Regions from separate parts of the Streptomyces sp. MGP-P1 genome, predicted to be linked through region 2. Evidence: riboswitches for the same ligand, from Rfam matches in the RefSeq annotation. Region 2 holds a riboswitch; the other holds the start of a gene.
What was found. Region 2 has a riboswitch for S-adenosylmethionine ahead of AC3CH1_RS27765 (aminotransferase class V-fold PLP-dependent enzyme). Riboswitches for the same ligand answer to the same signal wherever they lie in the genome.
Positions count from the first base shown of each region.

Region 1: another riboswitch for S-adenosylmethionine. It lies ahead of thrC (threonine synthase); the one in region 2 lies ahead of AC3CH1_RS27765 (aminotransferase class V-fold PLP-dependent enzyme).

Region 1 is NZ_JBYMEM010000005.1:495,520-502,576, reverse strand. It holds gene AC3CH1_RS11695 (alpha,alpha-trehalose-phosphate synthase (UDP-forming)) at 1-257, opposite strand, end outside; gene AC3CH1_RS11690 (glucosyl-3-phosphoglycerate synthase) at 322-1,272, opposite strand; SAM riboswitch class I at 1,427-1,554, shown strand; gene thrC (threonine synthase) at 1,574-2,875, shown strand; gene AC3CH1_RS11680 (MoaD/ThiS family protein) at 2,905-3,183, shown strand; gene AC3CH1_RS11675 (cold-shock protein) at 3,626-3,832, shown strand; gene groL (chaperonin GroEL) at 4,221-5,843, shown strand; gene AC3CH1_RS11665 (keywimysin-related RiPP) at 6,520-6,642, shown strand; gene AC3CH1_RS11660 (asparagine synthase-related protein) at 6,693-7,057, shown strand, end outside.
Region 2 is NZ_JBYMEM010000007.1:1,400,939-1,407,995, reverse strand. It holds gene AC3CH1_RS27785 (NYN domain-containing protein) at 1-1,302, opposite strand, end outside; gene AC3CH1_RS27780 (hypothetical protein) at 1,342-1,584, opposite strand; gene AC3CH1_RS27775 (rhomboid family intramembrane serine protease) at 1,778-2,533, shown strand; gene AC3CH1_RS27770 (Lrp/AsnC family transcriptional regulator) at 2,530-2,811, shown strand; gene AC3CH1_RS27765 (aminotransferase class V-fold PLP-dependent enzyme) at 2,907-4,286, opposite strand; SAM riboswitch class IV at 4,465-4,582, opposite strand; gene trpD (anthranilate phosphoribosyltransferase) at 4,688-5,752, opposite strand; gene qcrB (cytochrome bc1 complex cytochrome b subunit) at 5,876-7,057, opposite strand, start outside.

The DNA of each region.
Region 1 (7,057 bases), on a different contig from region 2:
TCGAGCATCCGCACTCCCGCCTCGCCGACCCCGCGCCGCACCGCCTCGCGGTCCCCGTCGCCGAGGGCCGCGCAGACCCACAGCTTGTCGTCGACGGCGCTCAGCCCGGAGACGAGCCCGCCGCCGCCGCGCTTGGCGTCGAGCGTCCCGTCCTCCCCGAGCGTGTACGAGACGGGGCCGCGGTTGGACGCGACGAGGACCTGGGCGGTGGAGGCGGCCGCGGGTTCGGGTTCGTGTTCGGCGTGCTCGGAGACCATGTAGCGGAACCTAGCCCGTTCGGGAAGCCCCCAAACGCCTCAGGGCCTCATGCGGCCCACCGCCTCATGCCGCGTGGCGCTCCGCGTACTCCGCGATCTCCCGCATCGGCGGCCGCTCCTCCGTGTCCACCGCATGGGTACGGGGCACGAAGCCGTCCTCACCGCGCTCGAACTGGGTCAGCGCGGGCCGCACCAGATGGCCCCGGGAGAGCCGCAGCTGCGCCGTGCGGTAGATCGCCGCCGCCATCCGGCCCAGCGCCTGCCCGTCCTGGTGGCGGTGTCTCCGTACGCCGACGTCGACCTGGCCCAGCGCGTCCAGGCCCACCGTGTGCAGCGCGTCGACCAGCAGGCCCAGCTCCACTCCGTAACCGACCGGGAACGGCAGCCGCTCCAGCAGGGACCGCCGCACCGCGTACTCGCCGCCCAGCGGCTGCACGAACCCGGCCAGCTGGGGCCAGTGCAGATTGAGCAGCGGGCGTGCCACCAGCTCGGTGACCCGACCACCCTGGCCTGCGCTGTCGCCGAGCGGGCGGTCGTACATCGCCTTGACGAACTGTAGGGACGGGTCGGTGAGCAGCGGTCCGACCGTGCCCGAGACGAAGTCCGCGGAGAAGTCCCTGAGGTCGGCGTCGATGAAGCAGACGATCTCACCGCTGGTCACCAGGAGTGACCGCCACAGCACCTCGCCCTTGCCGGGCAGGGCCGGGACGCGGGGCAGGATGGCGTCCCGGTGGACCACCCGGGCACCCGCCGCCCGGGCCACGGCGGCGGTGGCGTCGGTGGAGCCGGAGTCGATCACCACGAGTTCGTCGACGAGCCGGACCTTCTCCATCAGCTCGCGGCGGATCGTCGCCACGATGCGGCCGACCGTGGCCTCCTCGTTCAGCGCCGGCAGCACCACGCTCACGGACGTGCGGTGCGGATCGGCGTCCCGGGCGTCGGTGAGCCGGTTCAGCGGGCGGTCCCCGGACGACCAGGAACGCCTGGTCAGCCAGCGTTCCACCTCTTCGAGCACGGTCGGCACTCCCTGTGTGTGATCCATCTCGCGGTTCGGACGACTATCTCAACGGTCCGGTGCTTCGGTTACAGTCTTGAACAACGCGTATGGCCGTCGCATGTCGGGGTCGGAGCGCACATAAACGCCTGGATCGAAGATCCAGCGCCATAAGAGCTCATCCAGAGGGACTGAGGGAACGGCCCGTTGAAGTCCCGGCAACCCTCCTGCCGACCGCGAGGTCACGGTGGGGAAGGTGCCAATTCCGTCTTGCGGCGAAATGCGTCGTAGGGAAGATGAGGAGAAAGGGACCTCCGCCATCATGGCTGTTCAGACCGTTGCAGGCAGCACCGCTTCTTCCGCCCCGACCGTCGATCTCGGCCCCGCCGCGGCGCTTTCCTGCCGCGAGTGCGGCGAGCGTTTCGAGCTCGGCCCCCTTTTCGCCTGTGCGTCCTGTTTCGGGCCGCTGGAAGTGGCCTACGACCTGCCCACCGGCTCCCCGGAGGAGCTGCGCAAGCGCATCGAGGCCGGCCCGAACAACATCTGGCGCTACGCCCCGCTGCTGCCGGTGCCCGCGGACGTCGCGGAGAAGCCCAACATCAACCCCGGCTTCACCAAGCTCGTCAAGGCCGACAACCTCGCCCGTGAGCTGGGCGTCACCGGCGGCCTGTACGTGAAGGACGACTCCGGCAACCCGACGCACTCCTTCAAGGACCGCGTCGTCGCCATCGCCGTCGAGGCCGCCCGCGCCTTCGGCTTCACCACCCTCTCCTGCTCCTCCACGGGCAACCTGGCCGGAGCCGTCGGCGCCGCCGCCGCCCGGGCCGGACTGCGCTCCTGCGTGTTCATCCCGCACGACCTGGAGCAGGGCAAGGTCGTCATGGCCGCGGTGTACGGCGGTGAGCTGGTCGGCATCGAGGGCAACTACGACGACGTCAACCGCTTCTGCTCCGAGCTCATCGGCGACCCGCTCGGCGAGGGCTGGGGCTTCGTCAACGTCAACCTGCGCCCGTACTACGGCGAGGGCTCCAAGACCCTGGCGTACGAGATCTGCGAGCAGCTCGGCTGGCGGCTGCCCGACCAGATCGTCATCCCGATCGCGTCCGGCTCCCAGCTCACGAAGATCGACAAGGGGTTCCAGGAGCTGATCAAGCTCGGCCTCGTCGAGGACCGCCCGTACAAGATCTTCGGCGCCCAGGCCGAGGGCTGCTCCCCGGTCTCCGCCGCCTTCAAGGCGGGCCACGACGTGGTGCGCCCGCAGAAGCCGAACACCATCGCCAAGTCGCTGGCCATCGGCAACCCGGCGGACGGCCCGTACGTCCTGGACATCGCCCGCCGCACCGGTGGCGCGGTGGAGGACGTGACCGACGAGCAGGTCGTCGACGCGATCAAGCTGCTGGCGCGCACCGAGGGCATCTTCGGCGAGACGGCGGGCGGCGTGACGCTCGGCGTGACGAAGAAGCTCGTCGAGGCGGGCGTCCTCGACCCGACGCTCACCACCGTCGTCCTGAACACCGGCGACGGGCTCAAGACGCTGGACGCGGTCTCCGCGACCTCGCAGGCCACGGCCACCATCAAGCCGAGCCTGGACGCGTTCCGCGCCGCGGGCCTCGCCGCCGGCTGATCACCCGAGACTTCAGGAAGGCATCCACCATGAGCGTCAAGGTCCGCATCCCCACCATCCTCCGTACGTACACGGGCGGTCAGGCCGAGGTCCCGGCGGAGGGCGCCAAGCTCTCCGAGGTCATCGAGTCCCTGGAGAAGGACCACCCGGGCATCGCGGCCCGTGTCCTGGACGACCAGGGCAAGCTGCGTCGCTTCGTGAACGTGTACGTCAACGACGACGACGTGCGCTTCGAGGGCGGCCTGGACGCGGCCACGCCCGACGGCGCGGGCGTCTCGATCATCCCCGCGGTCGCCGGCGGCTGCTGAGCCGCCGAGGCCGCTCCACGGCGGCCCATCGCACCTCTGTGTGACCACAGTTGCCCCCTCCGCGAGAGAAGCGGAGGGGGCAATTCTGTATGGTTGAGCACGGTAGAGTTGGGGAAGCCCCACCCGCTGCTCGTGCCGCCCGCATATGTGAATGCGCCTGGCCCCGATAAGAAGCAGCCAAAGTACGTGAACCTCTTGCGGCATAAGTGCCCTTTGCCTGGCCCGACTTGCCCGTAAATCTCAGCAAACCCGCATATTCGCGTGTTCTGCTGTGCCCGGAATTCTCGTCCGATTGACCTGTTGCAGAGGGCAGTTGGGCGGATACATTCGGCCGCGGTCGACGCGCTGCGGCGCCGCGCACCCCCTCCTGTCGGGGGGTGAGTTCCGACCCGGGTCCGCGAAGTGCGGTCCCGTGCAAGGGCCAGTAATAGGGGAGTTAGGCATGGCTCAGGGCACCGTCAAGTGGTTCAACGCGGAGAAGGGGTACGGCTTCATCGCGGTCGACGGTGGTGCGGATGTTTTCGTCCACTACAGCGCGATCCAGATGGACGGGTACCGCACCCTCGAAGAGGGTCAGCGAGTTGAATTCGAGATCTCGCAGGGCCAGAAGGGGCCCCAGGCCGACATGGTCAAGCTCGCCGTCGGCTGAGTTCGGCGCGGTCGTCCGACGACACTACTCACGCACGTAGGGCCCGGCCCCCGGATCAGGGGACCGGGCCCTACGCGCGTCCCGGGGGCCCCGCGGAGACGCGTCGCCGCCCGCATCCGACGCGCGCCGCTGTCCCCGTCCGAAGCGCGTCGACGCCCGCCTCCGAGGCGCGCCGCTGTCCACATCCGGAGAGGGACGCTTGCACTCGCAGGGGTCGAGTGCTAATCATTGGCGTTAGCACTCTCCAGGTGAGAGTGACAGAAACTTGGACCGGGCCGGTGAGGCCCGCAGGCGCGGTGGGGCAAGGAACCACCACGCAGGCAGGCCGTCCGTCGCGGGCGCCTCTCGGTCCGGAGAAATCCACCCCTGTCCGGGAGGACCACTTCACATGGCCAAGATCATCGCGTTCGACGAGGAGGCACGGCGCGGTCTCGAGCGCGGGATGAACCAGCTCGCCGACGCCGTCAAGGTCACCCTCGGCCCCAAGGGCCGTAACGTCGTCCTCGAGAAGAAGTGGGGCGCGCCCACGATCACCAACGATGGTGTTTCCATCGCCAAGGAGATCGAGCTCGAGGACCCGTACGAGAAGATCGGTGCGGAGCTGGTCAAGGAGGTCGCCAAGAAGACGGACGACGTCGCCGGCGACGGTACGACCACCGCCACCGTTCTGGCTCAGGCTCTCGTCCGCGAGGGTCTGCGCAACGTTGCCGCAGGCGCCAACCCGATGGCCCTCAAGCGGGGCATCGAGAAGGCCGTCGAGGCCGTCTCCGCCGCTCTGCTGGAGCAGGCCAAGGACGTGGAGACCAAGGAGCAGATCGCTTCGACCGCCTCCATCTCCGCCGCCGACACCGAGATCGGCGCCAAGATCGCCGAGGCGATGGACAAGGTCGGCAAGGAAGGCGTCATCACCGTCGAGGAGTCCCAGACCTTCGGTCTGGAGCTTGAGCTCACCGAGGGTATGCGCTTCGACAAGGGCTACATCTCGGCGTACTTCGCGACCGACATGGAGCGTATGGAGGCGTCGCTCGACGACCCGTACATCCTGATCGTCAACTCGAAGATCGCCAGCGTCAAGGACCTGATCCCGCTGCTGGAGAAGGTCATGCAGTCGGGCAAGCCCCTGCTGATCATCGCCGAGGACGTCGAGGGCGAGGCGCTCTCCACCCTGGTCGTCAACAAGATCAAGGGCACGTTCAAGTCCGTCGCCGTCAAGGCTCCGGGCTTCGGCGACCGCCGCAAGGCCATGCTCGCGGACATCGCCATCCTCACCGGTGGCACCGTGATCTCCGAGGAGGTCGGTCTCAAGCTGGAGAACGCCGGCCTGGACCTGCTCGGCCGTGCCCGCAAGGTCGTCATCACCAAGGACGAGACCACGATCGTCGACGGCGCCGGTGACAGCGACCAGGTGCAGGGTCGCGTCAAGCAGATCCGTGCCGAGATCGAGAACTCCGACTCGGACTACGACCGCGAGAAGCTCCAGGAGCGTCTGGCGAAGCTGGCCGGCGGCGTGGCCGTCATCAAGGCCGGCGCCGCCACCGAGGTGGAGCTCAAGGAGCGCAAGCACCGCATCGAGGACGCGGTGCGCAACGCCAAGGCCGCCGTCGAGGAGGGCATCGTCGCCGGTGGTGGCGTGGCTCTGCTCCAGGCCTCGGCCGTCTTCGAGAAGCTCGACCTCACGGGCGACGAGGCGACCGGCGCCAACGCCGTGAAGCTCGCGCTGGAGGCCCCGCTCAAGCAGATCGCCGTCAACGGTGGTCTCGAGGGTGGCGTCGTCGTGGAGAAGGTCCGCAACCTGCCGATCGGTCACGGCCTCAACGCCGCGACCGGTGAGTACGTCGACATGATCGCCGAGGGCATCATCGACCCGGCGAAGGTCACGCGCTCCGCTCTGCAGAACGCCGCGTCCATCGCCGCGCTCTTCCTCACCACCGAGGCAGTCATCGCCGACAAGCCCGAGAAGGCCGGCGCGGCCGCCCCGGGCGGCATGCCGGGCGGTGACATGGACTTCTGATCCGCCGCGGAGTCCCCGGGCCCGCCCGGAAGCCCTCCGGCTGATCGAAGTTCGCCGTACGTCCCACAGGGGCGGTATCTCCTTCGCGGAGGTGCCGCCCCTGTGGCGTTCCCCGCCGGGCCTACGCGGGGCGATGCGGGTCGACGCGGGGCGATGCGGGGCGCCCGGTGTGCGGGCGCATGGCCGAATGACTACTTGCCGCGTCCTTCCCGGTGCGGCAGCACGCGTCGGCGCGGTGGCGCCGATCGCGGTGGCGCGCCCGCGACCCCCGAGGCAGGGCGGACGCGGAGCCGCCCGGAGGCCCGTCCCGGCTGGTTCCCCTGTGTCCCGGTGGGCCGCTCCCTCTCCTGGCAGCTCACCGCCCGGTCCGGCGACCGCAACCGATCAGTGGTCCAGTCCACCTCGCCCGCGCGCCCCGGCGGTGTGCGACTGCACACGGCGCCCGGCCGACGTTCCCGGCTTCGGCGGAGACGGCCAGGAGCGGCCCGCCCCGGACCTCGCCGCTCGCGCTATCCAGCCAACTTCGGACGGTAAGTCGGAATCATGCGTACCGGTGGAACTGCGGGACATGATGGCTCTCGTGTTCACGTGGTGAACACCAGTCGCATAGACAACTTCCGTTATGCGGAAATCGCTTGGGCATAACGGACGTCAACCGCACAGAAGGGGAGGTGTCATGAAGCTGCGGAAGAAGGCTTACGTGAAGCCGTCGCTGTTCAAGCAGGGCGATTTCTCGAAGAAGACCGCCGGTTACTTCTACGGCTCGTACAAGGAGTACTGGGTCCGTCGCATCAGCTGATCCGACCCTCGGTTTCCTGTGCGCTGTATGAGAACTTCCGGAAGGTGAACATGCCCGGCCACCCGCGTGACTACTTCCTCGTCCTGCCGGACAGCGCGGCGGGAGCGGCGGTGGCCGGGCAACTCCCGCCGGGCACGGGGCTTTCCCCGGGCACGGGCCTTCCCCCGGGCACGGGCCTTCGCCCCGGTACGGGCGGGACGCCGGTCGTCACCCACGCTTCCGGGCGGCCCTGGGTCATCGCCCGCCCGCTGGTCCGCGAGGTGAGCCATCTCCGCCGGGGCCACGACGCCCTCGTCCTCATCGGCCCGGACCGGGTCCCCGAGGCCGTGCTCGCCGGTCTCCTGGAGGGCGCCCGCGACCGGGCCGGCCTGGAACGCCGCCTCGCCCGGCTGCCCGGCCTCCACCACGTGATCGC
Region 2 (7,057 bases):
GGCCACGCCGTCCGCCACCTCCCGGTCGGTGGAGACGACCACCACGGGCCGCCCCGGCGGTTCCGCGCGGGCCAGTTGACGGATCAGCTCGTCCGCCGTGACCCCGGCCTTGCTGAACAGCACCCGTACGCCCCGGGGCGGGGCCAGCAGCACCGGGGCGGCCAGTTCGGCCCCGTCGAAGACGCAGGTCATCTCGGCGCCGGTCTGCGCCGCGAGCACCGAGAGCCCGCCCAGCAGCCGCAACCGCTGCTTCTCCAGCGGCATCTGGGGATAGCCGGTCTTGGTGACGTTGTAGCCGTCCACGATGAGGTGGGCCTGCGGCAGCGCCAGCAGCTGGTCGAGCAGCGCCGGATCGGTCTCCGAAAGGGCCCTGGCCGCAATGTCCTTGGGTGACATCCGGCCGGGCTCCACCGCGTCCACGGTGTCGGCGGGACGCGTCGTCGCCGGGGGGAGCGCCAGCTCCCGGCGCAGCCCCGAGGCCGCGTCCAGCACGGTGTCCAGGAGCAGCCGCAGCCGCATGTCCTCCACCGAGCGGCCCTCGCGCGCGGCCCGGCGGCTCGCCTCCAGGGCTGCCTCGGCCTCCCCCAGCCGCCCCTTGAGCCGGCGCGACTCGCTCTCCGCGGCGGAGAGCTGGGCCGCCGACTCGGCGCGTACGGTGTCGGCCTCGGCGGCGCCGCGGCGCAGGGCGGCCTCGCCGCGCTTCACCTCGCTCAGGGCGCTGCGCAGCTTGCGGTGCAGCGACTCGGCCTCCTTGCGGGCCGCCTCCAGCTCGGTGCGCAGCCGCTCGGTCTCGGCGCGGGTGTGGGCGCGGGCCCGCTCCAGCTCCTCGCGCAGGTGCTCCAGTTCGCGCCGGGTCTCCTCGTCGGCCCGTTCCGCGTCGGCGCGCTGGACCTCCTCGCCGGCCGATTCGACCAGCTTGACCCAGCCGACCGGGCGCAGCACGTAGGCGGCCGCGGCCACATCGAGGGGATCGGCGGCGGCGGGCGGCGAACCCGCCTCCAGCGCACCGGTCAACACGGGCTGGGACTGGCCGAGGCGCTCCCCGATGCGCTGCCGGAAGAGGGCGTCGCCCTCCAGCGCGGCGGCCATCGCGTTCCCCGCGAACTTCGCCCGCCGGGTCGGGGTGAACCGGGCGTACTGCCGTAGCTGGGCGGGCAGTTCGGAGACGGTCAGGCCCCCGAACGCGTCCGAGACCAGCGCGATCACCCGCCGTCGGACACCCTCGGGCAGCGGACGGCCGAGCACCTCCGCACCGCCGTCGGCCTCATCGGCCGGTCCGGCGCCGCTGGTCGGCTGATCCACCGTCCGTCACCCCATAGATATGTCGAAGGGTGCGCTCCCTCAGGAAGCGGCACCCGGCCTGTCCACCAGTTCGATCTGGTCCACCGCGTTGCACCAACGACAGCGGACCGACTCGATGGTCTCACTGACGACCTCCCGCTCCTCGACACTCGACTCACCGGCCAGGTCGAGATGGACGTACTCCACGACCTTGGAGGAGCGGGTCACGTCGAAGCGCGTGAGATTGCCGCACAGTGTGCAGCGCCAGCGGGTCGAGTCGGTCGGCAGGGGAACCGTCGTCATCGTTGGGTCCTCTTTCGTCGTCGCCAGAAGCCCGCGCCGGGCGCGCCGCCGCGTCTCCACCTGTCTACGTCAAGGATCTCGCGGTGCGCCGTCGAACTGCGGAAGTCCTGGCGTAACCCTACGGCCTCGCGTATAGGCATCGGTACGGCGAGGCGCTCCGTCCGGTTCTCCACCGGTACGTCATGCTCTGTCCATGACCGATGGGCGGCAGACCGACTGGCGGACCACGGCGGGGAGGATCCGGGACGCGGCGGCGTCGAGCGGCGCCCCGGTCACCTACGGGCTGATCGCCGTCTGCGGTGTGATCTTCCTGATCAGCCCGCTCTCCGGGTTCGGCGGCGCCGCCCACGGGAGCGAGGACGCGCTCCTCGCCGCGCAGGCCGGGTACTTCGAGCGGTGGGGAGTGATCCCCGCCGAGCTGTGGGCGGGGTCCGCGCATGCGCTGATCACACCGTTCACCGCACTGTTCGTGCACGGCAGCTGGCTGCACCTGCTGGGGAACCTGTTGTTCCTGTACGTGTTCGGCGCGATGGCCGAGGAACGCATGGGCCGGTTGCGGTTCGCCCTGTTCTACGTGGGCTGCGGCTATGTGGCCCTGGTCTGCTACGCGGCGGCGCACGCGGACTCCGAGCAGACGCTGGTCGGTGCGTCGGGGGCGATCTCCGCGGTGCTCGGCGCGTTCCTCTACCTGTTCCCCCGGACCCGTGTGACCAGCCTGTTCCCGTTCCTCTTCTTCCTGCCGCTGCGCTTCCCCGCCTGGATGGTGCTGGTCTTCTGGTTCGGGCTCCAGTGGGCGGCGGCGCAGGGGGCGGGCAGCGGACCCGGGGTGGCGTACCTGGCGCATGTGGCGGGCTTCGCGGCCGGGTTCCTGTGCGCCTGGGTGGGGTACCGGGGTGGGGCTAGAGTGAAGGTTCCAGCCACGGCCACCGAGGGAGACAGCCAGCCGTGATCACCGCGATCGTGCTCATCAAGACCAGCGTGGACCGGATTCCGGAGATCGCCGAGGCCATCGCCGCGCTGGACAGTGTCAGCGAGGTCTTCTCCGTCACCGGCACCTACGACCTGATCGCCATGGTCCGGGTCGCCCGGCACGACGACCTCGCCGATGTCATCCCCGGCCGGATCAGCAAGATCCCGGGCGTCGAGGGCACCGACACGCACGTGGCATTCCGTACGTACTCCCAGCACGACCTGGAAGCCGCCTTCGCCATCGGCCTCGACGCGTAGGGCCCGACGCCGGGCCCCGGGGCGCACCGGCGACGCACCTCGGCCGGGGACGGGCAGCGCGCCCGTCCCCGGCCGAGGTGTTTCATCAGAACGTGTCAGACCTGGGCGGCTTCGCCCCGGTCCGGGACGCAGCGGCCGTCCTCGGTGCGGTAGTTCCACCGGGCGCCCTCGCGGACCAGTTCGGTGACCGCCCGCAGGAACCGGTCGATGTGCTCGTCGGGCGTACCGGCTCCGAAGCTCACCCGGATCGCGTTGAGCGACCGCTCGCCCGGCTCCGCCTCCGGCGCCCCGCACTCCCCCGGGTCCTGCGGGTCGCTGCCGAGCAGGGTGCGCACCAGCGGGTGGGCGCAGAAGAGGCCGTCGCGCACGCCGATGCCGTACTCGGCGGAGAGGGCGGCGGCGAAGTGCGAGCTGTTCCAGCCGCGCACCACGAAGGAGATGACACCGACCCGGGGGGCGTCGTCGCCGAACAGCGAGAGCACCCGCACCTCGGGCACCTCGGCGAGCCCCTCGCGGACCCGGCCCACCAGCTCCTGCTCCCGGGCGACCAGACCCTCGAAGCCCGCCTCGGTCAGGGCCTTGCAGGCGGAGGCGATGGAGTAGACGCCGATGACGTTGGGCGAACCGGCCTCGTGGCGGGCGGCCGTGGTGTGCCAGTCGACGTCCACGCCGCCGTCGGCGCGCCGGGCGACCTTGCGGGACGCGCCGCCGCCGGCGAGGTACGGCTCGGCGGCCTGGAGCCAGTCGGCGCGGCCGGCCAGGACGCCGGAGCCGAAGGGCGCGTACAGCTTGTGGCCGGAGAACGCGACCCAGTCGACGTCGAGTTCGGCGATGTCCACGGGGTGGTGCGGGGCGAGCTGCGCGGCGTCCAGGACGATCCGGGCGCCGTGCGCGTGGGCGGCGGCGGCCAGTTCCCGTACCGGCCACAGCTCGCCGGTCACGTTGGACGCGCCGGTGACGCAGACGAGGGCGGGGCCGTAGGGGTCGCGGTCGGCGAGCGCGCGCTCCAGGGTCTCGACGGCCTGGGCCGGGGTGCGGGGCGCGTCGAGGTAGGTGACCTGGGCGTCGCGCCAGGGCAGCAGGGACGCGTGGTGCTCGGTCTCGTAGACGAAGACCTGGCAGCCGGCGGGGATCGCGGCGGCCAGCAGGTTGAGGGAGTCGGTCGTGGAGCGGGTGAAGACCACCTGGTCGTCCGCGCGGCAGCCGAGGAACTCCGCGACCGTGCGGCGGCTGTTCTCGAAGAGGTCGGTGGAGAGCTGTGAGAGGTAGCCGGCGCCTCGGTGGACGCTGCCGTAGTACGGGGCGTACGCGGCGACGTCGTCCCAGACCCGCTGGAGGGCCGGGGCGCTGGCGGCGTAGTCGAGCGCGGCGTAGGTCACCTCACCGCCGGTGACGAGCGGGACCGTAACGTTCTGCCCCAGAACGGGCAGAGGGGCACAAACCGACGAGTCGAGGGCAGCGGTGGGGACAGACATGGCGAACTCCCGTAGAAGACAGGCGAAATCCATGCGCCGGCAGTACGCGGCAGCGCAGGGAGGGGGAAGAGAAAAGGGTGCGCTGAAGAAGGGCGGTCAGCCCTAGCGCATTCGCTTGCTCACAGAAGACTCCCTAGGGACCAGGACCCCGGGGGCTGGCATCCGCTGGATGCCGAGGGGCCCGCGCTTGCCGCAGACCTCGCTGCCTGCGGCCTGGTCTTCACCCGGGGCACCCCGCCACGGACGGAGGGTTGCCGGACAGCGGGCCGGGGCCGTAGTCGCTGTCACTCATGACCTGCGCAGCATCTTGCCATACGTGCGCACACGCGCAAGGGCGCGGTCCGGCATCCGGACTGCGCCCTGTGTCACCCCGTGCTGCCCGGAGGCGTCCCGTCGCGCACTCAGGCGTTGCTGGCCGCGACCCAGCGCTCCAGGGCCCGCTTGGCGGCCCCGGAGTCGATGGCCTCGGCCGCGACGAGGATCTTCGCCGCGAGCTGTTCGGTCAGCGTGCCGGGGCCCGGGTCCAGGGCGACCAGGGCCGCCGCCGAGTTGAGCAGGACCGCCTCCCGTACCGCGCCGCCCTCGCCGTCCAGCAGCCGGCGGGCCACGTCGGCGTTGTACGAGGCGTCGGCGCCGCGCAGCGCCTCGACGGGGACGATGGGCAGCCCGACGTCGCGCGGGTCGAAGGGCTCCGCGCGGACCGCGCCGTCGCGCACCACCCAGACCCGGGAGGTGGCGGTGGTGGTCAGCTCGTCGAGGCCGTCGTCGCCGCGGAAGACCAGGGCGGAGTTGCCCCGGTCGGCCAGCACGCCCGCGACGATGGGCGCCATCCGGGCGTCGGCGACGCCGACCGCCTGCGCGCGGACCTGGGCCGGGTTGGTGAGGGGGCCCAGGATGTTGAACGTGGTCTGCGCGCCGAGTTCCTTGCGGGCCTTGGCGGCGTACCGCAGGGCGGGGTGGAACTTCACGGCGAAGCAGAAGGTGATGCCCGCCGCTTCGGCGACCTCGACGACCCGCTGCGGGGTCAGCTCCAGATTGACGCCGAGCTTCTCCAGTACGTCGGAGGAGCCGCTGGCGGAGGAGGCGGCGCGGTTGCCGTGCTTGACGACCTTGGCGCCGGTGCCGGCGATGACGATCGCGGACATGGTCGAGATGTTGACCGTCCTGGCGAGGTCGCCGCCGGTTCCGACGATGTCCACGGTCCGGCCCGGCACGTGGATGGTGTTGGCGTGGGCGTACATCGCGCGGACCAGTCCGGTGACCTCGTCGACGGTCTCGCCCTTGGCCCGCAGCGCGACGGCGAACCCGGCGATCTGCGCGTCGGTGGCCTCGCCGCTCATGATGCGGTCCATGGCCCAGGCGGTCTCCTCGGAGCTGAGGTCCTCGCCGCGCAGGAGGGGGTTCAGGAGGCCGGGCCAGGAACGGTCCGCCACGCTGTCGCCGCCGTTCGGGGTCACAACGTTCATGGTCCGCTCCAGGGTCCACAGCCGGTCAGGAAAGATGGCTCCACCCTATCCAGGCGGGGGGACCGCGAAGAGCCCCGTCCATCGAATGGACGGGGCTCTCACGGTGGCGATCAGTTCAGGTGATCAGTGGTGGCCGTGGCCCTCGCTGATCTCCTTGTACTCCTCGGGGGTCGCCTTGGGGATCTGGTTCCCGTCGGCGAAGTACCCCTTGCTGAGCTTGGCGCGCAGCTTCTGTACCGGGGAGATCTTGCGCTTGACGCCGTTCTCGTCGACCGCGGGGCCGAGGTCGAGCGGCTGGTACTGCTCGTGCGCCGTGAGCGTGTGCAGCTGCCCGGGGCTGAGCGGCTCGTGGATCTCGACGAACTCACCGTGCGGCAGGCGCTTGATGATGCCGGTCTCACGACCGTGCAGCACCTTCTCCCGGTCGCGGCGCTGGAGGCCGAGGCAGATCCGCTTGGTGACGATGAACGCGATGACCGGTCCGACGAAGAAGAAGATCCGGACGAACCAGGTGATGGCGTTGATCGACAGGTGGAAGTGCGTGGCCCACAGGTCGTTCCCCCCGCCGACGAGGCCGATGAAGTACGCCGTGATCCAGGCGACGCCGAAGCCCGTACGGGTCGGGGCGTTGCGCGGACGGTCCAGGATGTGGTGCTCGCGCTTGTCGCCGGTGACCCAGGACTCGATGAACGGGTACACCGCGATCGCGGTGAGGACCACGCCGAAGCCGACCAGCGGGATGAACACGCCCAGGGCGAGCGTGTGGCCCCACAGGTTGATCTCCCAGCCCGGCATCACACGGACCAGTCCCTCGGCGAAGCCCATGTACCAGTCGGGCTGGGCGCCGGTGGACACCTGGTCGACCCGGTACGGGCCGAGGGCCCAGATCGGGTTGATCGTGGCGATGGCCGAGATGGCCGCGATGACGCCGAAGACGAGGAAGAAGAACCCTCCGGCCTTCGCCATGTACACGGGCAGCAGCGGCATGCCGACGACGTTCTTGTTGGTCCGGCCGGGACCCGCGAACTGCGTGTGCTTGTGGTAGAAGACCAGGATCAGGTGCGCCACCAGCAGGCCGAGCATGATGCCCGGCAGCAGCAGGATGTGGATCGAGTAGAACCGGGCCACGAAGTCGTGGCCGGGGAACTCGCCGCCGAACAGGAACATGGAGATGTACGTGCCGACGATCGGCACGGACAGGATCGCGCCCTGGGTGAAGCGGACACCCGTACCGGAGAGCAGGTCGTCCGGCAGGGAGTAGCCGGTGAACCCGGTGAACATGCCGAGCACGAACAGCAGGAAGCC